Regions from separate parts of the Arthrobacter sp. Sr24 genome, predicted to be linked through region 4. Evidence: riboswitches for the same ligand, from Rfam matches in the RefSeq annotation. Region 4 holds a riboswitch; each other region holds the start of a gene.

Region 1 (7,783 bases), on a different contig from region 4:
GAGGACCAAAGCTAACTCATGGAGCGAATACAGCTCGGCACCGTGAGCACCGTGAGAACTGTCACCGCCGCGAACAACATTGCTCAGGGCGCGCAGCTGCGCGAGATTGAGCTGATCGAGCGCGAGGTTGATGCTGGCGGTGGTGGAGAGTCTGCTGGCGAGGTCGGCGAAGTTGGCCACCGGGGGAGTGATCGCGTCCGGGCGCAGGGAAAAGAGGCGGAGCAGTTCAGAGTCGCTGCGGTCAGCCAAGCTCGCCGCAAAGTCCTGCAAAGAGCCCATGGATTCTAAAGTGCCCATGGAAGGGGCGGGCGGCTCAGAGTCGGCGGCGGGCGGCCACGGCGTACAGGACGCTGGTGCCCATCATCAAAAATGCTGCGGGGAGGGCGATCATGGCGATCCAATTGAAGCCTGGCCAGGGGGCGCCGCCCACCCATTTGCTGACCAAAACCACGATCAGGGCAATCAGGGCGGCAAGGGCCAACGCCATAGCGGTGTAATTGAACAGCTGCCAACCGCGATTAAGGCGTTGTGGGGCGGAAAAATGGGGGCTCATGAACATAACGCTAACAGCGGACAGGTGAGGCACAAAGCCACGCGTGTTTCCCCGACACGGTAACCTAGTACCCAGTAGAACTGCGTAACCTGCTGTTGCAGGCACCGCCCGCCAGATTCCCGGGATCGGGAACGGCGTAGAGCAACCGCACAGCATGGCAAGCAGTTCGCGACATTCAACTTATAAGGGGTAAGCAAGTGCCTATCGGCAAAGTGAAGTGGTACGACAACGAAAAGGGTTTTGGCATCATCGCGGCCGACGACGGTCGTGAAGTTTTCCTGCGAGCCAACGCCCTGCCCGCCGACGCCGGCGACATCAAGCCCGGCATGCGCATGGAATTTGGTGTGGCCGACGGACGCAAGGGCGCCCAGGCCATGGCCGCGAAGATTCTTGACCGCAGCGCCTCCGTGGCCAAGGCTAAGCGCATGCCCGCCCGTGACCTGGCCCCAATTGTTCAGGACCTGGTCTCGCTGCTTGAGCACTCCATTGGCTCCCTCAACAACGGCAAATATCCTGACGGTGACGCAAGCAAGATTGCTGCTGCGCTGCGCAAGGTTGCCGACAACTTCGACGCGTAACGGTGCCCACCATGACCGAAATTTCCAGTACCTCAGACGAGCAAGCGCCAACCGATCCCACAGCACTTCCCGGTGTTCCGGTGTGGCGGGTGGGCAAACCTGACGCTTTCTTGGCCGCTGACGTGGACACGGCGCGTGCAGCGGTGGCGAGCATCGCCAGTGACTGGGCTATCGGTAAGCACCTCGGCGCACGCAGCGAAGGCGTTCGGTGCGTGACTCACCTCTTTGAGTCCCGTCAGCCCGGCTATTCCGGTTGGGTCTGGTTCGCCTCGCTGAGCCGGGTATCGCGCAGCAAGGAATCCACGGTGAACGAGGTGGGCATGTTGCCTACCGAGGACTCCGTGCTGGCGCCCGCCTGGGTGCCGTGGGCAGAGCGTGTCCGGCCAGAGGACCAGCAAGATGATGAGCCCGCCGCTGTTGAGACTCATTCAGAAGCGGACGACGCCGAAGCTGACGCCGCCACCGATGACCACGGAGACGATGCCGGGGCTACTGATAGCGACGAAGGCTTTGAGGCTGACGCCGACGGTGCTGATGCTGACGGTGAGGACGCGGACGACGCGGACGAGAGTCACGACGAAGCCGAGACTCACTAAAACACGTCTTGGCGTGAGTGTGCTCGGGGTGCCTGAAGACGGTAGCCCGAAGACAGTGGTCAGGAAACGGTAGTCAAAAATTGTAGGTAAAAGATAAGGCCGCTTCCCGAGATGGGTAGCGGCCTTATCTTGTGGTTCTTTGGAACTAGATGTTCTCAATGACGTAGTCAATGCACTTGGTCAGTGCGGTGATGTCATCGGGATCAATGGCCACGAAGGTGGCGATGCGCAGCTGGTTGCGGCCCAGCTTGCGGTAGGGCTCGGTGTCCACGATGCCGTTGGCGCGCAGCACCTTGGCCACGGCGGCCGCGTCCACAGACTCGTCGAAGTCAATGGTGACGATGACGTTGGAGCGGTCTGCCGGGTTCACCACGTACGGGGTGGCCACGGCGGATTCTTCGGCCCAGGTGTACAAGCGGCCTGCGGAATCAGCGGTGCGTGCCGAAGCGAAATCAATCCCACCGTTGCTGTTGAGCCACTGAACCTGGTTGTTTAGAGTGACAAGAGTGGAGAGTGCAGGGGTGTTGTACGTCTGGTTCAGCAGTGAATTGTCAATGGCGGTCTTGAGGTTCAAGAAGTCCGGAACCCAGCGGTCGGAAGCGGCAATGCGTGCGGCACGCTCGAGCGCTGCGGGGGAGAACAGGCCGAGCCAAATGCCGCCGTCGGACGCGAAGTTCTTTTGCGGTGCAAAGTAGTAGACATCGCTTTCGCTCACATCCACGGCCAAGCCTCCTGCTGCGGACGTCGCATCGATGAGGACCAGCGAGCCCTCGTCGGCCCCAGCAACACGCTTTACAGGGGCTGCAACTCCGGTGGAGGTTTCATTCTGGGGCCAGGCGTAGGCGTCCACCCCGGCTTCAGCTACGGCCACCGGGCGGGTCCCGGGCTCAGCCTTGATGATGGAGGAAGCAGCCAGGAACGGAGCCTTATCGGTGGCCGCGGCAAACTTGGAGCCGAACTCGCCGAAGGAAAGGTGCTGGGCCTTGTTCTCTACGAGGCCAAAGGTTGCCACGTCCCAGAAAGCTGTCGAGCCGCCAACGCCGAGGATTACTTCGTAACCGTCGGGTGCGTTGAAGAACTGCTTCAAACCGCTGCGGACATCGCCTACGAGATTCTTGACCGGGGCTTGGCGATGGGAGGTGCCAAGCAAGGATGCGCCGGCCACGGAGAGTGCCGCTACCTGCTCGGGGCGAACCTTGGAGGGCCCGGCGCCGAAGCGGCCATCGGCCGGGCGCAGGTGTGCAGGGATGGTGAGGGGCGTGGATTCGCTCACGAGTTGCTCCAAAATTAAGCGATGGAAGTGGTGTTTTGAGCCAAGGGCTGTTGCCAATTCTGCCGTAGAAGTGCGCGCAGAAGAAAAATAGAGCCAACAGTTCCGCAATATGGGTTTTAATACAACTGCACTATCTCTGCCCCGATCCCACCGTCCGTTTCGGCCCGCTGTTCATGTTTGGTGCCGCCGGGACAGTTTCCCCGCAGGGGCGCAAGCAGGCTAACGTAGAGAGGATGCTTTATGTCTTAATCCTTGCCCAATAACAGGAGGTCGTTGCCGTGGCAGATCTGATCGACACAACTGAAATGTACTTGCGTACCATCCTGGAGTTGGAAGAAGAGAACATTGTTGCCTTGCGGGCGCGTATTGCCGAGCGTCTGCACCACTCGGGCCCTACCGTTTCGCAGACCATTGGACGCATGGAACGCGATGGCCTAGTCATCGTCTCCGGTGATCGGCACCTTGAACTGACAGCTGAAGGCCGCGACAAAGCAACGCGGGTCATGCGCAAGCATCGCCTCGCGGAGCGGTTGCTCTCAGATGTGATTGGGCTGGACTGGGCTTTTGTGCACGAAGAAGCCTGCCGTTGGGAACATGTCATGAGCGAGAGGGTGGAGCAGCGTCTTTTTGATCTGCTGGGACGCCCTAATGAATCACCGTACGGAAACCCCATCCCGGGCTTGGAAGAGCTGGGAGGTGAGGTAGCTCCCGTTTTTGCTGCGGGCTTGGTCACATTAGTAGAGGCTATGACTAGCTACTCGGCGGGCCAGGAAGTCATTATTCACAGACTGTCCGAAAGGATACAAGTGGAGCCCGAACTTCTGCTCCAATTGGACGAGGGTGGATTACGCCCAGGGGCCCGGATTTCCTTGGAACAAGTGGGGGAGTACATCTCCGTGCGGGTGCCTGGAATTGAGGGTGCCTTGGAACTCCCGCCCGAGGTCGCATCGCACGTTTTCGTGTCCATGAGCTGACCGTCTTTTTGACACTCCACTATTGATGAATAAGGTAACGGAATTATTACGTTTACCGCTTGTGCCGTATAGTAAATATCTGACGCCGTAATCAAAGCGTTACCGTACTGCGACACCGAACCTTGCCTTCGCAGCATGGACAGTAATCATTTAGGCAAGGGCGGGGGAACCACTTTCGACGGGCCAATGGTCCGTCTTGGGGTGAAGCTCACACTCGAAACGCAACACTGGCACTACCTATGACGCAGCCCTAACGCTGACTGCGCCTTGGCTATGCCTGTGTCCAAAGAGCGTGGGCCGGATCAAAAGTTACACTCTCTGATCCGAATCCGACAGCTAACTTCGCAGGTGCTTTATATAGAGAGGTTTTTAGTGTCAGAGGTCAAAGTGCGGGGACGCCGTCGTGCGTCGTCGTTGGCAACACATGAGCTGTTGTCAGTGCCCGGTAGTCGCCGGGAAGCAATTGCTGCAGAACGGGCAACTGCCCCCACCAGCAGTGCAGTAGCCCAGATGCTGCGTGCCGGAGCCGCCAGCGGCGCCGGACAAAAAATGGGCGTAGCCATGGCAGCCACGGGTCTAGTCCTGGCTGTTACGCTTCCTTCCACGCAGGTTTCTGAAGACCTCCACATGGATACTGCAGTAGCTGTTTCCGCGGAAACGCAGGTCACAGCAGGTGCGCAGATCCCCATCACCTTCGCTACTCCGGAAATCGGCAGTGCTTTGAACCCAGATGGACAGCTCAAGCAAACCCTCAAGGTCAACGCCTCCAACGTGACCCTCCAGGCCTCCAAGGGAACCCTCTCGGCGCCCCTAGTGACCTTGGTGGAAAGTTCACCGTTCGGTAACCGCATCAGCCCCATTACCGGCCAGATCGATGAACGCCACACCGGTCAGGACTACGCTGTCGCGAGCGGCACTGAAGTGCTCTCCGCCGCCGGTGGAACCGTAACCTTCTCAGGCTGGCACAGCTACGGTGGAGGCAACCGCGTGGTTGTAGACCACGGTAACGGCCTCTCAACCTCGTACAACCACATGAGCAGCAACCTAGTGCAGGTTGGCCAGAAGGTTGAACGCGGCGACGTAGTGGGCCTCAGCGGCTCCACAGGCGCTTCTACCGGCCCCCACCTGCATTTCGAGGTCATCATCGACGACGAAGTTGTCGATCCTAAGGGCTGGCTTTAATTCCCCCACAGGGGCTCTATAGTTACGACTTAGTCACACGACCGTGACCTTAACGTGACATTGGGAAAAAACTGTTGTACCGTCGTAATCGCGCCAACTTCGAATCAAGTGGGCGCCCATAAGCCGATTGCCTAGCTCTGCCACTGCTTATGGTCCGTTCGTATCAATCGTCTGGCAGGGGCGGGGGAACCAATAATCGGGATTCGTAGAATGCTTGCGAAACCCTAGGGGTGAAGCCGCGAAGCGTTTAGTCACTGGCAAGGGAGAAATTCCTTGAGTGGATCAACGTGGAGCGGCCGGGTGACTCCCATCCGAATCCGACAGCTTACCTCGCAGGCTTTGGGAGAGGAATCCTTCTTGGCTTCAAACACTGCCCTCGGGCGCCACCGCGCCGAGGTTGTTAAGACCAGTCCGATCTCCACCCTCACGAAAGCCGTCAGTTTCAATGTCGGCGGGGTTGGTCGTCAGGCTGCTGTCATCGCAGCAGCTTCAGGACTTGTACTGACATCCGGTATCGCCGCAAACGCCGCAACTCCCACCGTGGAGCGCGCTTCGGACGGTGCCACTACGCTGAACTTGAACACGGAACTCGCTTCCGCTATCACGGCAGCTTCAACGGTGAAGATTTCCTTCGCCACCCCCACCATCACCTCCACCCCGGCTCCTGTTGTTGAAGCGCCGGTAGTTGTAGAGGCACAGTCCAGCGAAGTTGCAGTTGCAGCACCGGTTGCTGAAGCAGCAACCGCCGCAGCTCCAGCAGCTCCTGCGACTCCTGCTGCAGCAGCAGCAGCGCCGGCCGTAAGCGTCACCGAGCCGGAGCCTGTCGCACCTCAGCAGGCTGCAAGCGGAGTTGGCGCAATCATTGCCAGCGCTGCCTTGTCTCAGCTTGGCATTGGTCAGGACTGCACTGCGCTGGTTCGCAACGCTCTCTCTGCAGCTGGCATTTCCTGGGTTGGCTGGCCTGGCGACTACCTGAACAAGGGCCGCTTGGTCTCTCAGGGCGAAGCTCAGCCCGGCGACTTGATCTACTATGCAGATGGTGGTGTGGGTCTGGCCCACATCGCTGTTTACATTGGCAATGGCCAAGCCGTTCACGGTGGCTACCAGGGAACCACCAAGATCGCCGGTGCTTCCATTTATGGTGCCTCCGCTCCTGTCTTCATTGCAGTGGGCCACTAAGTATCACCCGCTTTTTGCTCAAAGCCCCGTCTTTCGACGGGGCTTTAGCGTTTAAACCCAGCAAGGTTGATCTATAGCATGGGTACATGACTGACACGGCGCCTGGCCCCCTTCATGCCCTGATTCTGGCTGGCGGCCGATCAAGTCGGCTAGGTGGCGTGGCCAAAGCAGGATTGCTGATTGGGGGTCAGACACTCCTAGCGCGAACGCTCGATGCCGTCGTTGGGATCCTCGCCAATCGGACCGTAGGGCTTCAGCAGACTTTCCCTCTCGACTCCCTACAGTTTCTTGCACCCACTGCTTCGCGCGACCCTGCCCTGGCGGATCGGACAGGTCCAGCGGATGGCGGGATCGCCGTCGTAGGTCCTGTAGAGCAAATTTCAGATTGGCTGGAAGGTGCTCAAGCCCGCTCAAAAGTGATGACAGTCCAGGAAAACCCACCCTTTTCGGGCCCTGCTGCGGGGATCGCTGCCGGTATCGGGGCCCTGAACTCCGAACGTGGCCACGTGTTGATTCTGGCCTGCGATATGCCGCGGGCTGGGGCGGTGGCTCAACTTTTGGTCGATGCGCTGGATGGCTGTCCTCCTGGACAGGGTGTGATGGCGGTGGCTGCGGGGAAGAAGCAGCCCCTGGCCGCCATTTATCCTTTGCTGGAATTACAGGCTGCGACTGATAGGGCACGGGAGGCGCACCGCCTAGATAATGCCTCGGTTTTCGCACTGGTTGCTAATGTGTTCATGAGGGACCTCGCCGTCCCAGCAGAGCTGACGGCGGACATTGATACTTGGGCGGATGCTCGTGCGCAGGGGATCGCGGCGCGAGCAGCCGGTGCGGAAGGATGACTGTTGGAAAATCATGATGAGTTGTTGCAAGAGTGGACCCAGAAGCTACTGGAGGCCTTTGAAATTGGTGACCTCGATGTGGACATTCAGTCTGTCCTGAATGTGGCCGGGGTTGCGGCGCACTCGATCGTGCGTCCGGCAGCACCTCTGACGACTTTTGTGGCTGGACTGGCGGCAGGATTAGCGGCGGGATCGGGCCAAGCGCCTGAACCCGTAGCTATGAAGGCTGCGTTGGGGCTTGCGAAGAAGCTGGCCGCGGCGCAAGCACCGGCTGTGGATGTTCCGGCTGCAGACGCTCTAGCAGTCGGCGAAAAGTCTCCGGGAAACTAGTGCCGTCATGATTCAGGACGCGGACGCTGCCACTAAACCGACCGCTGCTACTAAACCGACCGCTGAAACCGGGGAATCAGCCGCTGCAGTTTCACCTGCTGAGTCACCTGTTGAGTCATCTGGTGACGCGGTGGTTCAGGCCAAGGTGGCGACCGGGGAGTTTGCGGCCGGGGACTTGGCACGTGAGGACTTACCGGCTGGGGAGGCTCCAGACCAGAGCACACAGAGCAAAGTTTTGCCCCATACATTCCAAGAAGCTCGCGAAGCTGCTTGGAA
Region 2 (7,783 bases), on a different contig from region 4:
CATCCTGAGCCTGATGCACCAGCGCAGCCAACTGCACAGTGGAAACCATCGACGCCTCATCAATGATGATCAACTGGTTTGGCCGGAAACACCATTGTTGCTGACGCATAGCCAGGCCAGCCATGCGTTGGGCACTCCTGGTCTGCTGCCAGGACTGCTGTGCAACAGCGTCCTCGAGATCATGGAACTGTTCAGTCCGTATGGCCGCACCTTGACCAACCGACTCATACAGCCACTTGGCTACATTCTCCGCTGCCAGCCCCAGCTTGCGCCCAAGGACATCGGCGCTCGCAGCCGCCGGGGCGAGCCCAATGACGCTGCCCGCCCCGTGAACCTTTTCCCAGCCCTGGCGGATCGCAGCCATGGTGGTGGTTTTCCCTGACCCCGCAGGACCTACGACGGCGTCCAGGAACCTCCCGCTGCACAGCACCTCATGCGCTGCTGCTGCCTGGTCCTCAGCTAGCCCCGGGCTACCAGGGTGAGCGCTATTTGTGGTGAGGAGAGTGTCGGTGAGGTTGGGCGCGATGGAGGGTCCGGCGTCGTTCTTGCTGGTGTTCATGATGAGTTGTTCGTTGGCGAGAATGCTCGCGTCTGTGTAGAGGCGGGCCCCGGGGAATTCGAACACGCTGTGGCCGGCGAAGGCGATGTCATTCCCGGCGTTGAGCGGGATCTTGTAGCGGTAAGTGTTGAGGGCGACGCACTGTGATTCTGCCTCGGTGGTCACGGCGTCGATCATGTGGCGGCGGTCGACACTGGTGGCGCACCGGATTTCGGCGCAGATGCGTTCTGCCTCGGCCAGCAGGTTCCAGCGGCTCCATGTGGCTCTCCGTCTGGCCACCGCTTCCCGTGATGCGGCCGCAGCAGCGGTCACCCAAGGCGCCGTCAGGTCGGCGACGGTGACGGGCCGCTCATGGGAACGATCGATGGTGTGGCGCAGGACTTGCGCTGGATCGAAACCCAACTTTTCGGCGCGGTCGCGCCACCCCGCAGAGAGACTGTCCAACGGTTGAGGGTTCGTCTCTTTGGCTTGCCTGGTGGAGAGAGTTGCCTGTTGACGGAATCTAATGATGGTGGTGGCCGAGGGGGCAGACCCGTGGGTTTTCTCCCACTCGGCAATCAAGCGATCAGTCTCCATATTGATGCCCTGCGAACGGCTGGAAAACTCCTGAATCAAGGCATCATCCACACCGACCAACTCATGGCGCGGATTCCGGTCATGACCAGCCGGGGCTCGAAAACCAGAAACTGCACCCAGCCTGTCTTGCAGCCGGTCAAAGAGGAGCCCGTTGTAGTGCACACTGGCGGCTACCGTGGCTCTATAGAGGGTTCGCGAATCTAATGTGGCCCACGCTTGGTCGGTGATTCTTTGCGCTCTGTTAGCGATGACGACGTGCGTGTGGAGTTGGGGATCGCGGGCGCGGGACTCCCAATGGTCAAAGGCCGCAGCGACGGCGCCGACGGTTCCGACGTGGGCGACGCCGCCTCGTCCAGTGCGAGTGTGAATGGCAGATTGTTCCAACCATGCCAGGACTTCGTTGACGGCCTCATGGTGCGCGGCGAGGATCTGCCGTTGAACCTCTTGTGGGGCCAGTGCCCACAACGTCGAGACCGACTTAGGAACGCTGAAGGTTAGATCGAAGCCAGCAACAGCATAGCGCTGAACGTCCTCGCCATTGCGATGGGCCACAGTCGTTTGGCCATGATGGCGCCCCAACGGCTCGTGGGTGTTGGGATGTTCGGCATGTGTGAAGACCGCGTTGGCATCACCTGAGCTCACTGGATCCAAGGGCTTGCGACTGATGCCAGCAAGTCCTTGACCGAGCCACCTGCCAGGAGGGGTGCCAGCCTTCATGTAGTAATTGGTGGCATGACCCGAGGCGAGGTGAACGTCGTCGGACATGGTGGTCTTCAGCAGGTACTTGACCCCGCTGTGAGCGGTGAGGCGGGCGATGGAGACAGTCACCGTGAGCCTGCAGGAATTTTCGTATTCCAGCCGCGGCGGAGAAAGATATCCGCAGTCGGACGATCAAGGGGGATACCGAGATGGTCGGTGAGCTGGAGCATGCGAACCGCGATCTGCATCAGGTCCTGCACGTCAGCATGCCGGTCCTTCAAGATCCGCGAGACCTCCAACGTCAGCTCGGTACATGCTGCCTTGGCTTCAGCAAGCTGCCCGGACTGATCAAAATACTTGGCGCTCAAAAGTTGGAGCCGAGTTATCTGCTCATCAATGACCTTGTCTCGCGCCAAGACCGTTTCCTGAAACTTGGTCACCACAACTGATGCCTCGGAGTGCAGGCTGCGCTCATGCCGCTTCTCAGCAAGCAGCAGGCGAGCGTTCCCATCGGCACGCTCCACGGCGACAAGCGTTTGAGAAGTTATTCGCGCTGTGGCACGTCGCCTATCTCGACGACGGCGCTCGCGGTATCGCCCAGAGCACTCGGCTGAACAGTACAACTGAGTGGACCGACGTGGGTCAAAAAGGACGTGACATTGGGGGCACTTTTGAGTAGACATACAGACTCATGGTCGCGGGGGCGTCCTCACCCATGACTACTGCCCGTGGGACTTCCCGCCTCGGGTAAGACCTTGGGTGCCAGACGTGTAAGGATTTTCTGGGTGGGGCAGCGGCAGGGTGGGGGCCGGGTGGATTTGCTGAGGGGTCTGGCCTTGGTGGTATCTGGTTGAAGCGATGGGCGAAGGGAAAGTAGGCGGGATGATGGTGGTGCAGGGGAATGCCGCATGCGGGATCCATGCAGCACTGGATTTCCTGTCTGGAGATGATCGGTGGATGGGCGGAGCCAGCCGTATTCGGCTGGGTGCATCCTGACCAGAGGTGGTCGTTGACGAAGGCTGTTGGCCATAGTGCGGTTTTGGCCTGACCGCCTGAAGTCGGATCATTTCGTGGGTCAGACCGCGAACCTGTAGAAGACTGCGGGGGCCGACAATTGAGAGCATTTTATCTTCAGCGGGTCCAATAATGGTGCTGATCCTGGGTGTATGGGACCACGGACCGGTGGCCAGCCAGTGGCGGCAAGGCGGGTTGGCTAGGGCTCCAAACTTCATTTGTAACGAAATTATAACTTTCGGCTCGTGTCCGTTAGGATTGAAGAAAATATATACCCCTAATGGGTATTTCGTGGCCCGCTTCGCCGAACCCCGTCGGCGGTCCGCGATCGTTCATTTTCGTGACGGGGGCGGAGGAACCACGATCGGTGCCTTGGTGCACCTTGGGGTGAAGCCTGTTCAACGAATCACTGCCTGTGTGGCGGAGCGTTGGGCCGGCCGGGCATACCTCGCCCGAATCCGACAGCTAACTTCGTAGGCGTTGAGAGGACCCTATTTATGCCTGCCCACCGCCAGCACGGACGCCGTCGCGCGACCAAATCAAAGCTCATCACCACGGAGAACAAAGGACGTCACTGGGCGTCAGCCCCCGATGTGGCTCCCGAGTCTTTCACGGGCAAGAAATCATTGGCATTGGCTGTGGCAGCAGCGGGATTCATTGCATTGACAGCGCTTCCTGCCGCCCATGCTGAAACCAGTCATCTTTCGCCCGCAGTGACCGCCAGTGCGTCTATATCCTCAGTGCAACCGACAGTGACGGCGGATGAGGATGTCGTGGTGTCGTTCGCCAAACCATTGGTGTCCAGTAAGCCAGCTCAGACACCAACGCCGCCGAGTGCCCTGCACCCGGCGGGTGCCCAAGAGGCCCCCCTTCCCGCGGAAGTTCCAGGAGCGGCGCCAGTAGAAGAGTCAACGCCGGCGCAGCCGTCCTCAGGACTCCGTGCTCCGTTGGCTGAGCTGACGGTCACCTCGCCTTTTGGGTATCGGGTTAATCCGTTGACTGGGGCGGGAGGGGAACTGCACACTGGGATCGACTTTGCTGGCGCGTGTGGCACCTCAGTGTTTGCGTCAGGCGCCGGTACCGTGACTGAGGCGGGGTGGAGCCCGTACGGTGGCGGAAATCGAATCGTTGTCGACCACGGTGATGGGATCAAGACCACATACAACCATTTGGACTCCATTGGGGTCAGTGTCGGCCAGCAGGTCAATGCCGGGGCTGCCATAGCTGGAGTCGGAACGACTGGCAATTCCACGGGATGCCATCTGCATTTTGAGGTCGTGGTTGATGGACAGACCGTCGATCCGGCGCCCTTCATCTAAGGACGTCATGATGGATTGCTGCCGGGGCATGGCTTTGAGTGAACGTTGCCCTGCGGCCATCATTGGCGCGGTGTTCTCGTCGAGTTTCTAGGCTGCCGGTTACCCGGGCGATAGGACTTCGGGTGTGGAAAATCAGGCGACTACGATAGCGTTGCCCGTCGACTACGGCAGGCAAAGGAGCCGACGGATGGATAAGGCCGCTCGCGGGAAGCCGCCGAAGCTGTGCAGGTCCGCCCAGATCAGGGTAAGCAGTTCCCAGGCTAATCAGGAGGCAACCAAGCCGGCCTGGCGCCCTTCATTGGGCCTGCCAGCTGCCAGCGGGGAAATTCAACGTTGGCGTCCTGAATCATACTTGCCCGGGACCGTGTAGGACCCGGGCAAGTATTGACCCTTAGCTGACACTTTGGGCAATCAGCTGCCCTCAATTGCTTCGTGAACCAACAATCAAGTGGTCCTGTCTGACGAGAAAGTCTAGTCCGCGCAAATCAGCTACTTTTAGGAGCGGCACGCCCGGCCAAAACAGCGCCACCGATCATCAACACCGCCGCAGTGGGGTAGCCGATAAACAGGTCCTGGATACCGGGCGGACCGCCGGTCATGACAACGTGGGCTATCCAGTGCGAGAGTCCAACCATCAAGCCAAGGGCCATGATTACCTGTCCAACCCTGACCAGGAATCGATGATGACGGTAGTTCTTCGCAGCATCATCGCCGGTGACGGGATTTTTCATGGGTGTCTCCTAAAGTTGCGTAGTGGGTTGCCTAGCCGTTCGAGCCGCCGGAGCACGGGGCCCCGGGCTCCGGAGTTTGGGGACCCATGCTGTAGGCCTTGATGAAGATGGGCAGCCTCGTGTCATCAGCATCGGGGACGTCCAGTTGCGTACCCCACGCAGTTGCCGTGATGGCGGCAGTCTGGCCCGCGTTGGGGCTGAGGAGGACATAGGGCTTGCCCTTGACTAGGGCAGTCAGTGTGGTCACTGCGGACGGCGAGAGGTCCGGCTTGTAGCTGATCCATACGGCTCCGTGTTCGAGGGAGTGCACGGCCCGCTGCTCGTTGACGGGATCTGTGTAGATTCCACAGTTCGTCCAGGTCGCGGCGTGGTCCCCGCCGACGCCGGGTTGCTGCGTATAGGTTACCGGGGTTTGGACGTGTTTTCGGGTGAGATTCGGGTATGTCGTGACTCCGGCGATGGGTTGCTTGGCCGCCGCGGCCGTCTCGTTGCGTGCCTGAATGGATCCGGTGATGACGAGTGTCACAACGATGACTACGGCAACGGCCAGCAGACCAAGGCCACCGTATAAGAAGAGGTTCTTGCGGTGCTGTTTTATCCGATGTGCAGCAAAAACGGCATCGATCTTTGCTTGGCGTTCGGCCTGGCGCTCTGCTGGGCTGCTCATTTAGGGTTCCTTTCCATTGGGTCTATGGGTCTATTGGATGCAGGCTTGGTCGATGCTGGTTCCACGGTGGAACGTTTTTTGTGCCGGAGAACCAAGAAAGCTACTAGACCTGCGAGCAGCAGCAACCCGGAGACCCAGGTGTTGACACGCAGGCCCAGAATCGTGTTTGCATAATCTGAGCGCAGGAGCTCGAACACGAACCGTCCGGTGGTGTACGAGACAACGTAGAGGGCAAAGACCGACCCGGCACCCAAATTGAATTTCTTGTCAAGGAATAGCAATAATCCTGCGGCGGCCAAGCACCAGAGGGACTCATAGAGGAACGTTGGCTGAAAATATCCCAGAACAACTGGGCTTCCGGTGCTGTCCACGTGGGCTAAGCCCGTGCTGAAGTCCATCTGATGGATCTGTAATTTCCAGGGCACAGTAGTCGGGTCGCCGTAGAGTTCGTTGTTGAACCAATTTCCCCATCGGCCAAGTCCTTGGGCGATTAGCAACCCGGGCGCTGCGGCGTCGATTAGGGCGGCGAAATCGACCTGGTGTCGGCGGCATCCAATGTAGGCTCCCAGAAGGCCCAGGGCAATGGCGCCCCAGATTCCCATTCCCCCGTCCCAAATCTTCACCGCATCCCATGGGTTTTTCCCTGGAAAGAAATACAGTTCGGGGCTGGTCATGACGTGGTAGATGCGTCCGCCGACAATACCGAACGGTACAGCCCACATCGTGATGTCGAGGATCACTCCGGGTTGACCGCCACGGGCGGTCAACCGTCTGCCCGTGAGCCAGACGGCGACAATGATTCCGGCGAGGATGCACAGTGCATAGAAGCGGATAGTGAGAGGACCTAATTGAAGGGCACTCACTGTGGGTGAGGGGATGTATAAAGTTGCTAGCAAAGTCGCATTCATGGTGGTCCTGCCCTATTTGATGTAGGAGAAGACGCCCATCATGCCGCGTTCGGCATGGAAGGCGTTGTGGCAGTGCATGAGCCATTGCCCCGGGTTGTCGGCATCGAAGTAGACGGTGACCGTCTCCTTGGGGCGGACGATGACTGTGTCCTTGCGGGCCCCTTCGATGCCCACTTGAAAGGTGTGGCCGTGAATGTGCATCGGGTGCCACATTTCGGTGTCGTTGATGAACTTCACCTCAATCCGTTCCCCCACCTTGAGCTCGAAGGCATTCTCGTAAGGTTTGGTCATGTCGAAACGCTGGTCGTTGATGCCCCAGTCGTAGTCAGCCATCCCACCGGTCAGCCGAACTTCGTGGGTGCGGTCTGACTTTTTGGCCGGGAATGTTACGGACGGATCTGCGGTGAGTTGGCCGCCGTCGACCACTGTTCCCGTTAGCTCGGTCGGCAGGGTGTCCTTTGCGGGGGCTGTGCCCGTTCCGGTCGTGACGAGCCCGTAGGTCATCTGTGCTTTTCCCTCGGCCAAGGCCAGGAGAGGGGTTTGTCCTTCCTTGACGGTGAGGATGGCGTCGATGCGTTCCCCCATGCCCAGCACGACGGCGTCAACGTCGGTGTGTTTGACGGGGAACCCGTCGGTGTGGGTCAGGGTGAGTTGCTGGTTTGGTACCCCGACCCGGTAGGCGGTGTCGCCGGCGGCGTTGATGATCCGCAGCCGGATCCGTTCCCCGGCCTTGGCTGTGATCGTTTCCGGGTTTTCTTGATCTTGGCCGTTGAAGAGGTGGAGCGGGTAGGAGATGTCTCCGGCGTCCCCGCCCAGGAAGTCGCTGGTGGCACCCATGAGCATGTGGCCCATGACCATGGGGCCGCTGCCACTTCCATGGTCCATGCCGCCCATGCTGGGCATCCCCTTGGACACCGCCGCCAGAACCTCCTCCGGAGTGCCGGTGACTCCATCGAACCAGTCGTCCAGAACGATGACCCAGTCCTTGTCGTATTTCAGGGATTCCTGTGGGTCTTCGACGATCAAGGCCCCGTAAAGGGCGCGTTCACGCTGCATTTCCACATGCGAGTGATACCAGTACGTGCCGGGGTGTGAGAGCGCGAATTTGTAGGAGTAGTCCTTGCCGGCCCCGATCGCCTCTTGGGTGAGGCCAGGGACGCCGTCGTCGTTGTTGCGCAGGGCAAGACCGTGCCAGTGGATGCTGGTGGTTTCGGTGAGTCCGTTGCTGACTGTGGCGTCTAGTAGGTCGCCGACCTTGACGCGAATGGTCGGGGCGACCAGTGCACCGTTGTACCCCCACGTCGTGACGG
Region 3 (7,783 bases), on a different contig from region 4:
CGACCACCCCACTGCGGTATTTCTCGATGGTTGGAAACCGCACCGCCCGGAAAGGAATAGTTCCCCATGTCTCCAGCTGGCGCACCGTTTCGTTTTCCCCGGGCAGCGATTATTGCTATAGCAGTCCTGGGATTGCCTGCAGCAGCGCACCTGATGGCAGGAGGCGAGCTGCCCTCACCAGCAATTCTGGCTGCTTTGTCCTGTGTCGTCTTCCTCTCCGCGGTTCTCCTGGCAGGTAGGAAAATGACTGTCCCGGTGCTCGTGGTGTACCTGGCCGCGGGCCAGACTTTCCTGCATTATGCGTTCTCCGCACTTTCTCGGGACCGCGATGTCTCGTTCGAAAATGGGGCACATCACGCCATCGTGAGGACGGCAATCGCAACGGTCCCGCATGAGCACCTCACGGCCGCGGATTCGCCACTTATGATGACCTTGCACACCGCTGGGACCATCGTCGCTGCACTGGTCTTGGCGTGGGGCGAGGCGGCGCTTTGGGCGCTTGCACGCTGGCTTTGTCCGCTGATTGTGGTCCCAGAAGTTTTTTCAGTTGCTCCAGCTTTCCGCGCCCTGCCTCAACAATACGGCGCATTCGCACGGCGATGGAGGTATCTCGGCAAACCTTCTATGCGTGGTCCCCCTCTCTGGAGAGCGCGTCTGCCCGCGTAGCCTGCCCGGCCCTCCGTAGCGGCAACCATGATTCCTGGACGTTTCCTTGTACGTGGGTGCTACGACGTCCGGCCACGAGGAGCACGCGGGGAACGCGGGGAACGCCTTGGCACTAGCCTGACAAATCATCCAGTGAACCACACAACAGAATTGCAGAAATACACGATGAAAACACGCCCCATTCGACGCTACCGCCTCCGTCTGGCCTTGGCAGCGGCCATGCTCATTCCGGCTTTCGCAGCCGCCCCCGCACTTGCCCATGACGCTCTCGAGTCCACCGTGCCAGCCAGCGATGCCACAGTCGCCGTCGCTCCCAGCTCAGTCTCCCTGACACTGTCCAATCCCCCGGCCGATTCCGACAGTTTGAAACTCAGTATCATCACCGTCACCGACGGAGAAGGAAAGACCGTCAGCGACGGCAATGTCACCATCCAGGGCCCCACACTCTCCACCGCCATTACTCCGGGAAGCAATGGACAATACAAGGTGCTGTGGCGTGCAGTTTCCTCAGATGGGCATCCCATTGAGGGGAACTACGCTTTCACTGTAGAAGACCCGAAACAGATTACGGCGGTCACGAAAGCGCCAACCGAAGCACCAACCGAAGCTGCGGCCGAGGGGAGCCCTACGGCCACTACCGGAGCTGGAACTGCCGCCGAAGAACCGGCAGCATCCAACGCTGGGACTTTGGTGTTGGCCATCGGCATACCGGCCGCCATCCTGGCTGCCGCACTTGTAACGTTGATCATCGTTCGTCGAAACTTGCGTAAAACCGAGGCGTCCTAGAGCAGGCCCATTGGCGTTCTCAAACACGTCCTTCGGACGTTAACGGTGAACGGCCGATTCCCGGGCAAACTCTCAGGGATCGGCCGTTTATTCGCGCACGTCCGCCGTGCGACGGCTATTGAGATATCGAGAAACACAACCTCCAAGGACGCTAACGGCCATAACAACGAAGGCACCCACACCGACACCGAAGAGAATGGTCGGCAAAGAGGTACGGGAGCCCGATGATTCGGCTGAGATGATGGCGAGCCAATAGAGGACAGTGACCAACAACCAGGCTGCTCCACTGAAGGCTGTGAACCGCGACCACGCCGCGAACCAGCGATGGCCGCCCTGATAAGAGAAGGCCACTGCCACTGCCGCGATCCCCGCTGCAAGCAACAGCTGGGCTCCAAAGAAATAGGCTGTGGCGATGAAGCCCACAGGAATGCAGAATCCTCCGATGAGTAAAAGCCGGCGGACGCCCAGAGGCATTTTGGCTCCGCCGACGTCCTCCCCACTAAGGGTGGCCGGAGCTGGCATTGCGTTGGGGTCTGGGGCTGAATCGTTCATGAATCCTTACGGGAGAGTGGCGCTGGAGAGAGCTGTAGAGCGTAATCGTCTTCAGGGCGACGTTGGGTAGATCCACGTTGGCCGGCGCTGATGCCAGGGCAGAGAAAACACTTGTTGAATCAAGTGATCTACGCACGGTCAACGCATTGCTCTGTGCTCATTTGCCCCTCACAGGCTCCGCCCAGATTACTAAGCGAAAATATAAGACATATGAGCATATGTTCATACTACCGCCGTCGGATCGCTCAATCCGAGGTTTATACGCACGATGCGGAAACGATGGTGCAGCCCTGACCATCTCCAGGGACAGCCAGCTTCCATCCGTACCGTGTTTCTGTAACCGACGCAGCGGCAGTAACTCACCAAACAAGGCTTATCTGAATTGATATGCCCGTGTGCCGTTTCGCCAAACCCCGCCGGCGGTCCACGTTCAATTAGCTCCTAGGCGGGGGTGGAGGACCCACCAGCGGTGCGCTTGCGTACCTTGGGGTGAAGCACACTGAACCGACCACCGTGAAAGCGTCCGGTCCTTAGGTGTGCCGGGCTGATCTCTCGCCCGAATCCGACAGCTAACTTCATCGGCGCGAGAGGATTACCACCATGCAGTCCCATAGCCAACACGGCCGCCGCCGTGCCCAAACGCCCGCCCCGCCTCCCCGAAATCTGGGACACCACTGGTCCAGGCCTCCCATCTCCGTGTCGAAGCCTGGCCGTCTCGGGCGACGGTTTAGCGCCGTCGCCGCCTCCGGATTCATCGTGGCTGTCACTCTGACGGCCGCTCACGCTGGCGTTGCCCACACCCCCGACACTTTAAAATCAGCCACAGCCGTAGCGGCGAAAGAGATCCCGCAGGTGACTGCCAATAAGGACGCGGCCATCAGTTTCGATACGCCAGCCATCACCAGCAAACCGGCACCGCCGGAGTCTCCCGCCCAAACCCAGGCCAGCCCGCTGCAAGCTGCACGGCCGGCCCCAGTGGCGACGACGCCGGAGACTTCGTCAGCGACTTTGCGCCCGCCGCTGGCGGCCATGAGCGTTAACTCCCCCTTCGGATATCGGTCCAATCCACTCTCGGGCGCCAGCGGAGAGCTGCATACCGGCTTGGACTTGGCAGCCACATGCAATACCCCGGTCTTCGCGGCCGGTTCCGGAACAGTCACAGAAGCTGGATGGAGCCCCTACGGGGGAGGAAACCGCATTGTCATCGACCACGGCAACGGGATCCAAACCACCTACAACCACCTCGCTGGCATCGGACTTAGCGTCGGACAGCAAATCACTCAGGGAAACGAGGTGGCCGGGGCTGGTACAACGGGGAACTCCACCGGTTGCCATCTCCATTTTGAAGTCATGCTCAACGGTCAAACCGTCAACCCGGATCCTTTCTTGTAAAACGGCCCCGGGGTGGCATCACCCCGCTCCGGACTGTGACCGGTCCGGAGCGGTACGACCAGTTTTCGCGTGGCCAGCCCATGGACGGACCGCCCCTGGCATGGCCCCAAAAGTGTAGCCGTCCTGGAACGAGGGCAGGGTGAGCCTTATGCGGCTCAGATCATGGAAGATATACCCAGCCTGCCAGCGCCGTCGAGGTAGGTAAGCGCTGTCGTGGCGAGCGGGCGCCTATTGTGCTGCTTCGGTGAGTTGTTGGCGGAAATCTGCTTCACTGGTGAGTTCGAGTATTTCGCCGTTGAGGAAGAAGGTCGGTGTGCCTGTCACGCCGAGGGCTTTACCATCGGCGATGTCTTTACGGATTCTGTCTTTCGTCTTCTCATCCGAGACCGCGACATCGTAGGCGGCCATGTCCAACTCCAGTTCCTGCGCGAACGTCCTGAACAGGGGTGCCCTGGTTTCTTGCTGCTCTCCCCACTGTTTCTGTGTCTGGAACATCTTGTTGTACATCTGCTCATACTTGCCCTGTTGCGCGGCGGCCTCAACCGCCAAAGCGGCGGTGCCGGAGTTTCGGTGCCCGGGTAGCGGGAAGTAGCGGTTGATGAAGGTTACCCGGTCCCCGAATTCCTTCTTCATTTCCTCTACTACGGGATACATGGCACCGCAGGCTTCACATTCGAAATCGAGGAATTCCACGAGCTGAGCCTTCTCTGTGGCAGGTGTCGTGAGTTTGTGGCTGTCCTCGCGGACGAGCTGCACGTCGGCGGAAGGCTGCGGGGTCGCGTCCGGGGCAGAGCTGGGGGCAGGCTGGATTGTTGTGAGGACTGCGTACCAGATGAGTGCGGCTGCGACGATCGTCCCCAAGATGATCCATAGAACTATTCGGGCTTTCTTGGCTCCGTCGATGGCAGAGGGGGGCGTTTTATTGGACTTCTGTGACATTGTGGTTGACTGCTTTCTTGATTGTGGTGGTTGGCGGATTCACTGCCGTAGGTAAAGGGTTCGAGCCCTCTATCTCCGTATTGTCCGACTTTTCGATTGAAGCTTTATAGCGTTGGGGTGTTCAGAAATACGTGAGAGAAAGCGAAGAATATACTGGCGGCCACGCCCAAGTAGATTACGGCGACGAGGAGCCACCCAGCGGGACCGACGAATCGTGCCACCTGGGCGGGGACCTTGATGGCTCCCTGCATGATGTTGCGGATAGTGAGCCAAATGAACAGGGGAATCATGACTGCCCAGACGACCATGCACAAGGGACACAGGACGTGGATGGAGTACAGGGCTTGGGACCATAGCCATGTGGCGAAGGCAAAGCCGAGGGTTACTCCGATCTGCAGTCCTATCCAGTACCAGCGTGCGAATACTGCTCCGGAGATCAGTGCCATTCCGGTGGTGATGATGATGGCGAAGGCAACGATTCCTATGAACATGTTGGGGAAGCCAAAGATGGAACTTTGCCACGTCTGCATGACCTTTCCGCACGAAATCCACGGGTTGATGTCACAGACTGTTTCGTAGCCCGGGTCATTGAGAACTTCGAGTTTTTCCAGAACCAAGGCCCAAGAGGCAAGCCAGCCGATGGCTCCGGTGATGAGAAGTAACCAGCCGAACGGTTTGTTGCGAACCAGTCCTGAAAGATCGGACTGTTGTGGCGGACCCGCTGCGGGTTCGTCGCCGAAGTTCATCTTCCCGGTAGGAGCGGGGTTGGTAGTCATGGGAGCAGGAGTCTTTCAGGTCGATTTATCTGATGGGGATGGTGTTCATACTGGTGTCAGGAAAGTGCCGGCGAGGTTTTGCAGTTGGTAGATCCATTGCATCCAGAGGCCGGTGACCATGAGGGCACCGAGAAGGATCAGCATGCTGGCGCCAGCGATGTTGACGATGCGAATGTGTCGGCGGACGAAGCCCAAGATGGTGGATACCCACCCCAGCCCAAGGGCGACGAGCAGGAAAGGTATGCCCAAACCAAGGCAATAGACAAAGGCCAACAGGGCGCCTCGCCAGGTGCTGCCAGAAGTAACGCTCAATGCTAAGACGGCGCTGAGGGTGGGTCCCATGCAAGGTGTCCAGCCAAGGCCAAAGACAATACCCAGCAGTGGCGCTCCGCCCAATCCGGTGCGACGGGTTATGGCAAGTTTGCGGTCTTGCTGAAGCCAGGAGAATTTCCCCAACATAACCAAACCCATAACAATCACGACAAGACCCAGCACGCGCATCAGCGGGTCTTGCCAGCGGAGGAGCCACGAGCCCATCATTCCGAACGCGGCGCCGTAGAGCGTGAATACGGCTCCGAATCCAAGGATGAACAGTCCAACCCCTGCCAGTACACGTCGTCGGTTTTTTGGTTGGTTGGGGTCAGTTAGGCCGGAAACGTAGCCGAGATAGCCGGGCACGAGCGGCAGAATGCAAGGCGACATGAACGAAACGATGCCAGCGATCAAGGCTAGTGGTATCGCGATAAGCAGGGCGCCCGAGGTTACCGTGGTGGCGAAGAACTCTCCGATGTTCATCGGGTTACGAACTGACCGGGCGGAAGGTTTTCCCGCTGTCGGTCGAGACTTGGACACCGGTGGGAGTAGAGACCCAAATGGTGGGTTTCCCGGTGCTGCCCTCCACTGCGGTGATGGCCTCGATCTGGCCAGTGACTGTTCCTGTGGCGGCCCACGTTAGTCCAGTATCGGTGGAGAGGAAGACGCTGCCGTCCGTGGCGACACCGACCGCATTGGTGGGGGCCTTTTCTCTGGGAGTGGCAATAGCAACAAACTGAATATTCGGGCTTTTCGGTACAGATTGCCACGTAGTTCCACTATCGGTGGAGCGCTGTAGGCCGTCTTGGGTGGTGGCCAATACCACCGTGGAAGCCGGGCTGCCTGCCAGCACGGTGGGAGTGAACGTCGTTGCTGAGGTGGTCCAGGTGATTCCGTCGGTGCTGGTGCGCAGCTGACCATCGAAACCCACCAGTGCCTCACCGCTGATGGTCAGTGTGTGGAAGTCGGACTGGCCAGCCCTGGAGACCGCCTGCCACGTTTTTCCGGAATCCGTGGATTGTATGAGCCCTACCGGATTGGGCAGGGATGAACCAGGGCCGGGGTGACCGGAGGCGTAGAAGGTACCCGGTTCTGCTGCGGCAGTGAAGCCCATCAGATCGATGGTGGTCTCGCTAACCTTGACAGGGGCATTCGCCGTGGTGTCATAGAGCCCGTCGTGGGTGGCCAGCAGGATCTTGGTGGTGGTCGGGTCCACGCTCATGCCATGGATATGGCCGAAACCCTCAGCTGTGTTGGGGGCGGAACTGGTCGGCGGGGTTGCAGTTGAGCATCCCACCAAGAGCAGGGGCAGCGACAGAAGCATAGCGGCAAAGGGGTTGCGGGCGCGAGCAAGGATGGGGCGGTGTTTCAAGGGGTACTCCAAAAAATGAGGACGAAAGACGAACTGAAGAAAGGAGGTCGCCGGCGGTCCACAGGCGGTGAGGACCGCCGGCGTGAGTGGGCTTGCCTGGGTACTACAAGGAGGTGAGCAAGTCCTTCATGTGATTGATTTCGGTTTCGTGGGAAGCAACAATGCTCTTCTTGGCCAGGGCGACAGGGTCAGCGTTCTTGCCGTCAGTGGTTTCTGTTTCAGCCATCTCGACAGCGCCTTCGTGGTGGGCAATCATCTGAGTCAGGAACAGTTTGCTGGCCGCTGCACCCTGTGTGGCGTTGAGTTTATCCAAGTCCATGGAGTGGGTTCCGGACATCTTGGAGGAATGTCCCCCCGCCGTCCAGCCAAGGCGGTCATCTTCACATTGTCCGGGTCCTGGGCTGCTCTGATTTCCTGCGCAAGTGCAATGATCTGTGGATCAATCCCGGTCTTGACGAGCATGACGGCAACGACAGTGACTGCCATGGTTAATGATTTTTTTCAAAATGAACGGTCCCCTTTTCCTAAGCTTTTCAACATGTCGCAGGTGCCCTCGTTGTCGAGGGCGCATCAATGAGGACCAGTGAGTTCCACCGGTCGATTCTTAGGTTTACGTTCTGTTAATAGAAAGCTGAGTCAAGGATGGCGGATCAGGACTGCGATCCGCCGACTTGTATCCTGGTGCAGCACGGTAGATCGCCCCAAGGGCAAGATGTGCAAGGGTACCTGGTAGGGGAATGCTTCCCACGGTTGATCCAATCAGGGGCACACACCCCTGATGCATGTCCATGGAAGCTGGACAGTCCGCCGAGGAGCAGCCGCAGAGCATCCCGTACTCGGTGGCATTCGGTGCGGAGACACCATCGGTAGTGCCATAGGTAAATCCGTCATAGGGTGTGGCGGACGTGGACTGGACCATCACGCCGGGGGTCGCACCCGCGCTGACTATGTTGGGCGGGATCATGGGCCCGACTGACATGCTGCCGAT
Region 4 (7,783 bases):
GTTTTTCGTCAGCTGACTGAAGAACTCGTCACGCTGCTGGCCTATGAAGCAACACGTGAAGTACGCGTGGAGCCGGTCAACATCGAGACGCCTGTGACCAGTGCTGTTGGCACCGGTTTGGTGAAGCCGACGCCGCTGGTGGTGCCGATTCTGCGCGCCGGTCTGGGCATGCTCGAAGGTATGACCCGCCTTCTACCCACGGCTGAAGTTGGCTTCTTGGGTATGGCCCGCAATGAGGAAACTCTCGAGGCCATCACCTACGCCGAGCGTCTTCCTGAAGACCTGACCGGCCGTCAGGTGTACGTTTTGGACCCGATGCTGGCCACCGGCTCAACGCTCATTGAGGCGTTCAAGTTCCTGTTCGATCGCGGCGCAGCGGACATCACCTGCATTTGCTTGCTGGCAGCCCCCGAAGGCCTCGCCAAGCTCGAAGCAGCCCACGGCGGACGCGATAACGTTCACGTAGTTTTGGCCTCCATCGACGAAGGCCTTGACGAGAACGCATACATTGTTCCGGGTCTCGGCGACGCCGGCGACCGACTCTACGGCGTCGTGGACTAAACCAACTTTTGAAAAATGCCACCGTTTGACGTCATTGCCAGGGTTTGAACTATGGCAATAACGTCAAAGGGTGGCATTTTGCGTAAGCGGCGGGCCCGGTAGCTGCGTTAGTACCAACCCACGGATTCGGAGTGGCCCCAGGCGCCGCAGGGGGATCCGTAACGGCCCTCAATGTAGCCCAGGCCCCAAAGGATCTGGGTTTCATAGTTGGTGGCCCAGTCGGATCCGACGCTTTCCATTTTGTTGGCTGGCAACGACTGGACGATCCCGTAGGCGCCGCTGGAGGCGTTCTCGGCCGTGGTGCGCCAGTTGGATTCGCGCTCCCAGAGTAGGTTCAGGCAGTTCATCTGGTCTGCACCCCAACCGTGGGAACCTAGCTGGCTGGCCGCGAAAGCCTTCGCTGCGGCGGGGTTATCCACGGCAACGGGGTGGGTCAGCGGGGCTGCATCCGGGCTCGCCACGGGCGTGACCGCATCGGCTTCAGGTTTCACCGTAGCTGTGGAAGCTGTGGAAGCTGTGGCTGCGGGGGAAGGCTTGGAGCTGACGCTGATCCCGGAGAAGCTAATGGCTGCGTCCGACGGTGCCGAGACAACAGCAGGCGTACCCTGATCAATGGCTGCGACCAGATTGCTCGTGTCGGTGGCACCTGCCACAGGGTTCAGGGTGTCCGAAGCCACCGATCCGGCAGCCATCAGAGCGCCGACAACGGCTACAGCAGCCATGCATTTGGCGGTGGTGGTGACGGCAGCAACGCCGCGCGGTGTGGCTGCATGACTCCGGGCATTATCTTTGTGAGCGGTAGCCAGGTCGCGACATGAGGGCCGGTTTGCTGGTTCTGCGCGACGACGGCCGCGCTGGGGTGCTGCAGACATGTGGGGTGCCTCTCTACGCCTGCGAGGTGAGCTGTCGGGAACGGACTAGAGAATCCGGCCACGCATCCTCGAGAGGCAGAATTCACTGCCTGTTGACGTTGCGCTGGCTTAACCCCAAGGGCTTCCATAATGGGAAGGCCCAGAAAGATTGGGTCCCCCGTCTCTGCCATGGATCTTGAGGGAAATGGGTGGCGGCAGAGCTCGGCGAACCATCCATTAATGCCAGAACCGGTAATGATTCAAGAGGCACTCTAGCGAGAGTAACCGAACCGAAACCATATGTCACATTTTGGTAACGAGCATTGTAGTAGGCAACTTTATTGGCTGGTGCTAGCGCGAGTGACCAGTATGACATTTACTTAGCACTGCTAACGATCTAGGGTTTGAAGCAGAAGATACGAAACTTGTGTAGCTAGGTAGCTGAGCATCCATGACTGAACATTCCACCCAACCGGCCGCTGCAGATGTCACGGCAGGTACCGGCGCCCCAAATTCCGCCGCTCAAGATCCGGGCTACTTAGCCGCGGAACTGCGAGTGGCCATCATGCGAACTTCCAGGCGGCTCCGGGCCGAAGCGGCGACGGGGGAATTGAGTCCAGGCAGATATTCGGTTCTGGCGGGGTTGGGGGAGGGGCCCCGGACGGTGGGTCAGCTGGCTTCGCGGGAACAAATTCAGGCGCCGTCCATGACTCGGATCGTCAATGACCTCGTGGCAGTTGATTTCGTCAGCAGGAGTGAAAACCCCCAGGACAAGCGCCAAGTGCTGATCAGTATTACCCTTGCCGGCAGTGCGGCCCTTGACTACGCCCGGTCGTTGCGCACTGCGTGGCTGGCGCAACGAGTTGCTGCACTCACGCCACAGGAACGGAACACGCTCCACGAGGCGGCCTTGATCCTGCAGGAGATGAGCGCCTAATGAGTTCAATGTTTAGAGCGCTCAAGGTGCGCAACTACAGGCTCTGGGTGACCGGTGCATTGGTCTCCAATATCGGTACGTGGATGCAGCGCGTGGCCCAAGACTGGTTGGTCTTGACGGTCTTGACCAATAACTCAGGAACGGCCGCGGGCATCACGACGGGCCTGCAATTTCTGCCCATTATTTTCATAGGCCCATACGCCGGACTCTTGGGAGACCGGGTTAACAAACGAAAACTGTTGCTGATCACCCAGTCGGCCATGGGAATCTGTGCGCTTTTGTTGGGAATCTTGGTGGTCACAGGGTCTGTACAACTGTGGCATGTTTATGCACTAGCGCTTCTCCTGGGAGTTGCCAGCGCCTTTGACGCTCCGTCGCGGCAGGCGTTTGTCTCGGAAGTGGTCGCTAAAGAAGACGTGCCCAACGCCGTCGCACTTAATAGCGCTTCCTTTAACCTGGCCCGGCTGGCTGGCCCCGGTGTTGCCGGGCTGGTGATCGCACTGGTTGGCACGGGACCGGCCTTCCTGATCAACGCCGCCAGCTTTGCGGCAGTCATTTTCTCCCTGTGGCGGATGCGGGCCGATCAGCTCGTCCCGGCGGTGCATGTGCCCCGCGCCAAGGGGCAGATTCGTGAAGGGCTGGTGTACATTCGGCAGCGGCCCGATCTGCTCATGATCATGGTTCTGGTGTTCGTAGTGGGCACCTTTGGTATGAACTTCCAGATCACTAACGCGCTCATGGCCACCACCGTATTTGATTTGGGGCCGGGGGAGTACGGGCTGCTGGGCTCTGTTATGGCGATTGGCACGTTGGGGGCGGCGTTGTTGGCTGCCCGCCGCAAGAACACACGGATGCTGTACATCATTGGCGGCGCCCTTGGCTTCGGGATCACCGTGGCGGTGGCTGCCTTCATGCCGAGCTACGTCCTTTATGCAATTGCTCTAGTGCCCGTGGGGCTCGCCTCGCTCACGTTCATGAATGCCTGCAACACCACCATTCAATTATCCACCGATGCGGCCATGCGGGGACGGGTACTTGCTGTCTACATGGTTGTTTTGCAGGGCGGGACGCCGATTGGTGCTCCGCTGGTGGGCTGGATTGCCACTGAATTTGGGGCGCGCTGGTCCTTGGGGCTGGCAGCGGTTGTTGCCCTCGTTGCGGGCTTGGCTGCTTTGATCCTGATGAATCGGCGCAATAACGTCAGGCTGCGGGACCAGATTAAGGGCCTGCGCCCGCATTGGCCCGTGCTGGGCCTGCGCCGTACCGCCGGATAGCCGGCCTGGGGCTGCCGGATCAGGGGGCGGCGGGTGTGTGCCGGCCCGCGTGGGACCGGCGCTTCAACTGCTGGCCTACATGTCTCTATTCCTCACTGGTTCGTAAACTTCTGTTCACCTAGCGTCAAACTCTGGGAGGAAGCTGCGTTCAGGGAGTGACTTGCGGGAGATGTTTAGAACGTGCTTTAAGAGCGAGAAAACTATTTTGCCAAAAATGATCAAAATGACGAATTAAACAATGCTTATCAGCGCATGTACAAGTAATAATTTGGCCAATCCCGTTATTTCCTCCGAAAATGAGAGCAAAGCAACAATATTAGCTTGCTCACAAATTGGATCACAATCTCACATGCTGGACGTATCGGGCCTTTGTTACTTGCAAGTTCGCTTTGTTACGTAGGACACTGGCAAGTGTGAACACCCACTCAGTAAGTTCTGCACCCACAGCAAGTATCCGTCTAGGAGACACCGGACGGTTCATGCGTGGTTGTCGAATGCAGGCCTAACTCACAGCCTTTATCGCCGCACAGAGCAATCATTGCAAACATCTGCCGATAGCAGCACCGCAGATGACATGTGAAGCAATGTACGGCTTAGCAGGCATAAGTCTTGGCCCTTGGGTCGGCCTTGGAATACAAGGCAACATGGTTCTGGAGGGGCAGAACCATTAGGAAGCATTCGCGCCGTAGTCACACGGCCATACACCTAGGTAGTTCAATGTCAGTAGCATCTGGTTACGTCCACATCTCAGTTCGCAATGCCGCCAAAGCTGTTGCTCGCAACACCGGCCAGGGATCTTCAACTCGCAGCGCACAGCCCGAACACCTCGGATTCCGTTCCGACACAGGCAACGCCGCGGCTCGTCTGCGCGCAGTTCCGGCCACAGACAGCAACCCCATGACGGCTCCCACGCCCGTGATTGCAGGGGCCGGCTCGGATAGCCTCCGTGGCGTCAGTCCCGATAATGTGGCCCGCGGGTTCGTGCTTTACGTGGGCGTGGATGAGGACACTGCGGCAGCTGCCGGAACCTCACTTGCCAAGCTTGCTCAAGACATTCGGACGTATGCCCAGGGTCTAGTGCCGCAGGCGCAGAGCTATGCTGCAGTGGCGATTGCTCCCTCAGATGCAGTGGGAACCGCGCTGGATGTAGTCCGCTCCACCTTCGGAGACCCCACAGTGGCCAGCCGCCAGCGCGCCGAAGCCGTCCGCATTCCCCCCGCCGAACAGCGCCCCACCGGCGTGCTGATCGATCTTGCCCGTCGTGAAGTCCACCTCGACGGCGACACCTTGAATCTCACCTTCAAGGAGTTCGAACTGTTGAACTACCTCGTGGAAAACGGCACCCGCACCGTGGGCCGCGACGAACTCCTCGAAGGTCTCTGGTCCAACGCTGACGAAGTTCCGAACGAGCGCACCATTGACGTACACATTCGCCGACTGCGCTCGAAGCTAGGCCGCCTCGCCAACACCGTGCGCACCGTCCGTGGCGAAGGTTACCGCTTCTACGAGCACCCCGAAGTAGTGGTTTGGGCCGCCCCGGAATACTCCATCTGATTTTCATGTACGACGGCGTTCTGCTCACCCAGGTGGGCCGGGCGCCGTCGTACTGCTTTAACTGTCACTAAACTGAGTGAATGAGCGAACACCACATTAAACGGCTGATCTTGATGCGTCATTCCAAGGCGGCCTTTCCGCTGAACGTGGAAGACCATGACCGGCCCCTGGCACAGCGCGGGCACCACGAGGCGCCGTTGGCGGGCCAGTGGATGGTGGAGAACGCAGTGGTGCCCGATTTCATCCTGGTCTCATCGGCGCTGCGAACCCGGCAAACCTGCACATGGGTGTGCCAGCAGCTGGCCGATGAGGCGCCCACTCCTAAGCTGGAGCAGGCACTGTATCTGGCGGGGGCGACGTCTATGCTTTCGGTCATCAATCACGTTCCGGAGACCGTCAGGACGCTCCTGGTGATCACGCATATGCCGGGGGTGCAGCAGTTAGCGCTGCGGCTGGCTTCGCGGGACTCTGATCAAGATGCCTATATGGATTTGGCGTCGGGGTTCCCCACGAGCGCTTTTGCCGTGTTCGAGCACAGCAGCGACTGGGCCAGCCTGGACGGACAAGATGCCCTGCTGCAGAATTTTGTGGTGCCCCGGCCGTAGGTGAGCTGTACTACTACGCTTCGATCTCCGGCATCAGCGTCTTCAGGGTCCAGGTTTTTTTCTTGGTGACGGCAGCCCAGGCCAGGAGCAGCCCCAGCACCATATAGCCCAACAATCCCAGGACAATGGGCAGTAGTGGGGCAAGGTCGGCGCCATAGATCAGGTGCCGCATGCCTTCAACCACATGCCCCATGGGCAGGATCTGGTGCGTGATGTGCAGTGGTTCCGGGGTGGTTTGCCACGGGAACGTGCCGCCTGAGGACACCAGTTGAAGGACCAGCAAGATCAGCACCACGAACTTCCCTGGCGTTCCCATGAGTGCCACAATGCCCTGAATGAGGGCCGTGAACGCTAGGGATGCGAGCAGGAGCAAGCCCAGTGTCAGCCATGGATGGCTCGGTTCTAGGCCCAGGCCAAACTTCACCACCGCGTAGAGCAGCAGGGCTTGCGTTGTGGAAACAGCCGCGAACGGCAACCAGCCGCCCAACGCAATCTTCCACGATGGAGCGTTGGAGGCCAACGCCCGAACCGTCAGCGGACGCATGGCCTGCACCAGCATGAACGCACCAATCCACAGGGCCAAGACCAGGAAGAACGGGGCCAAGCCTGAGCCGTAGTTGGCGGCCTGCGCTTGGGAGACCGAATCGACGCGGATGGGATCGGCAATGACCCCTGCCGCGTTCTGCTTGTCCTTGTCATTGGGATCCGGAATGGACCCCGCGCCGTTGCGCAGCTGCGTGGCGAGTTCGCCGGCTCCGGTGGAGAGTTTGCCGGAGCCGGTCTTTAGATCGCTAACGCCGGTGTCGAGTTTTGTAGCGCCCGCAGCCAGTTGGGTGGCGCCGTCCAAGGCTGCGGTTTGACCGTCGGCAAGGGTTCCCGCCCCGGTGGCGAGCTCGCTGGAACCGGACGTGGCCTGTGAAATCGCCCCAGTCAGCTTCGGCGTGGCAGCTGCGAGTTTTGAAGCCCCAGCAGCAAGATCGGCAGACCCGGTGGCCAGTTTTTGGATGTCGGCGGTATCGGCAGCGAGCTGATCCTTGAGCTCGGTGATGGACGGGCTCGCGGCCTTGGCTTTCAATGAATCGTTAATTTCTATGGACTGTTCGGGGGTGATGACCCCATCGCTCACGAGCTGTGCGAGCTTGTCATTGATGGCCGCAGTGACAGCGCCATCAAGTTTTTCGGCGGTTCCGGCGGCGTTCTGAACCTTCGTGTTCAGGGCGGCATTTCCGGCTGCGACGGCGGCAGCACCATCGGAGAGTGCTTTAGTGTCATCGGGCAGCGTAGCGGTTTGAGTCTCTAACTGTCCAAGCCCTTTCTCCAGGGCGACGGCACCAGCCTGCAACTTCTTGGCCCCGGTGACCAGCTGCGTCTGCCCAGTCACCAGCGAATCGGCGCCCGTCAGCAGATCAGAACTGCCGGTTTTTAGCGTCCCTACCCCGGTGTCAAGGGTCGCGGCGCCATCCGCTAACTGTTTCGCGCCGTCGGCCGCCTTCACCAGCTGGGCGTGAATGGTGCCGTACCCGGTCAGCAACGAATTGGCGGTTTGCTCACCCACCTGCTGCGCCACAGAGTCATGGACTTGCGTGGCCACCTTGTCCACGATCGAGGTCAGCAAATAGTTGTTGGCATCGTTGGTGGTCACGCTCATCATGGCTTGAGTGGCCGAATCAAAATTCTCCGGCGAGACCAGATTTGCCGAAAAATCTTTGGGGATGGTCAGCGCGAACGCGAATTCCCCGCTCCGTACCCCGTTTTGGGCATCTTCAGCGTTCTCCACGAGCTGCCAATCGAACTTGTGCCCCTCCACGAGAGAATCCGCCACATCCTTCCCGGCCGTCAGTTCCTTGCCTTCCTTGGTGGTGGCGCCCTCGTCCTGAACCACCACGGCGGCCTTGAGCTGATCGAGGTTGCCGTACGGATCCCAGTTCGCGTACAGATACACGGCGCCATAGAGCAGCGGCACCATGACCAGCGCAATGATGGTCAGCTTCGGCAGGATCC

What was found. Region 4 has a riboswitch for cyclic di-AMP ahead of ACX80D_RS10495 (aggregation-promoting factor C-terminal-like domain-containing protein). Riboswitches for the same ligand answer to the same signal wherever they lie in the genome.
Region 1: another riboswitch for cyclic di-AMP. It lies ahead of ACX80D_RS06320 (M23 family metallopeptidase); the one in region 4 lies ahead of ACX80D_RS10495 (aggregation-promoting factor C-terminal-like domain-containing protein).
Region 2: another riboswitch for cyclic di-AMP. It lies ahead of ACX80D_RS09795 (M23 family metallopeptidase); the one in region 4 lies ahead of ACX80D_RS10495 (aggregation-promoting factor C-terminal-like domain-containing protein).
Region 3: another riboswitch for cyclic di-AMP. It lies ahead of ACX80D_RS09920 (M23 family metallopeptidase); the one in region 4 lies ahead of ACX80D_RS10495 (aggregation-promoting factor C-terminal-like domain-containing protein).

Annotation. Positions count from the first base shown of each region.
Region 1 is NZ_JBTNDB010000006.1:110,727-118,509, forward strand. It holds gene ACX80D_RS06290 (helicase-associated domain-containing protein) at 1-279, opposite strand, end outside; gene ACX80D_RS06295 (hypothetical protein) at 314-553, opposite strand; gene ACX80D_RS06300 (cold-shock protein) at 751-1,131, shown strand; gene ACX80D_RS06305 (DUF3027 domain-containing protein) at 1,143-1,727, shown strand; gene serC (phosphoserine transaminase) at 1,873-3,000, opposite strand; gene ACX80D_RS06315 (metal-dependent transcriptional regulator) at 3,279-3,974, shown strand; cyclic di-AMP (ydaO/yuaA leader) riboswitch at 4,088-4,336, shown strand; gene ACX80D_RS06320 (M23 family metallopeptidase) at 4,347-5,156, shown strand; cyclic di-AMP (ydaO/yuaA leader) riboswitch at 5,299-5,509, shown strand; gene ACX80D_RS06325 (NlpC/P60 family protein) at 5,514-6,335, shown strand; gene mobA (molybdenum cofactor guanylyltransferase) at 6,422-7,177, shown strand; gene ACX80D_RS06335 (DUF6457 domain-containing protein) at 7,181-7,507, shown strand; gene ACX80D_RS06340 (molybdopterin molybdotransferase MoeA) at 7,515-7,783, shown strand, end outside.
Region 2 is NZ_JBTNDB010000012.1:31,150-38,932, reverse strand. It holds gene mobF (MobF family relaxase) at 1-1,963, opposite strand, end outside; gene ACX80D_RS09800 (hypothetical protein) at 1,960-2,358, opposite strand; cyclic di-AMP (ydaO/yuaA leader) riboswitch at 3,141-3,340, shown strand; gene ACX80D_RS09795 (M23 family metallopeptidase) at 3,346-4,167, shown strand; gene ACX80D_RS09790 (hypothetical protein) at 4,653-4,898, opposite strand; gene ACX80D_RS09785 (DUF3105 domain-containing protein) at 4,930-5,565, opposite strand; gene lgt (prolipoprotein diacylglyceryl transferase) at 5,562-6,473, opposite strand; gene ACX80D_RS09775 (multicopper oxidase family protein) at 6,486-7,783, opposite strand, start outside.
Region 3 is NZ_JBTNDB010000012.1:61,040-68,822, forward strand. It holds gene ACX80D_RS09910 (copper resistance CopC family protein) at 832-1,452, shown strand; gene ACX80D_RS09915 (hypothetical protein) at 1,540-2,004, opposite strand; cyclic di-AMP (ydaO/yuaA leader) riboswitch at 2,431-2,599, shown strand; gene ACX80D_RS09920 (M23 family metallopeptidase) at 2,605-3,396, shown strand; gene ACX80D_RS09925 (DsbA family protein) at 3,625-4,335, opposite strand; gene ACX80D_RS09930 (vitamin K epoxide reductase family protein) at 4,440-5,111, opposite strand; gene ACX80D_RS09935 (cytochrome c biogenesis CcdA family protein) at 5,157-5,906, opposite strand; gene ACX80D_RS09940 (F510_1955 family glycosylhydrolase) at 5,911-6,795, opposite strand; gene ACX80D_RS09945 (DUF305 domain-containing protein) at 6,899-7,132, opposite strand; gene ACX80D_RS09950 (hypothetical protein) at 7,406-7,783, opposite strand, start outside.
Region 4 is NZ_JBTNDB010000013.1:81,433-89,215, forward strand. It holds gene upp (uracil phosphoribosyltransferase) at 1-561, shown strand, start outside; gene ACX80D_RS10495 (aggregation-promoting factor C-terminal-like domain-containing protein) at 669-1,433, opposite strand; cyclic di-AMP (ydaO/yuaA leader) riboswitch at 1,438-1,634, opposite strand; gene ACX80D_RS10500 (MarR family winged helix-turn-helix transcriptional regulator) at 1,864-2,349, shown strand; gene ACX80D_RS10505 (MFS transporter) at 2,349-3,623, shown strand; gene ACX80D_RS10510 (winged helix-turn-helix domain-containing protein) at 4,341-5,177, shown strand; gene ACX80D_RS10515 (SixA phosphatase family protein) at 5,258-5,782, shown strand; gene ACX80D_RS10520 (YhgE/Pip family protein) at 5,796-7,783, opposite strand, start outside.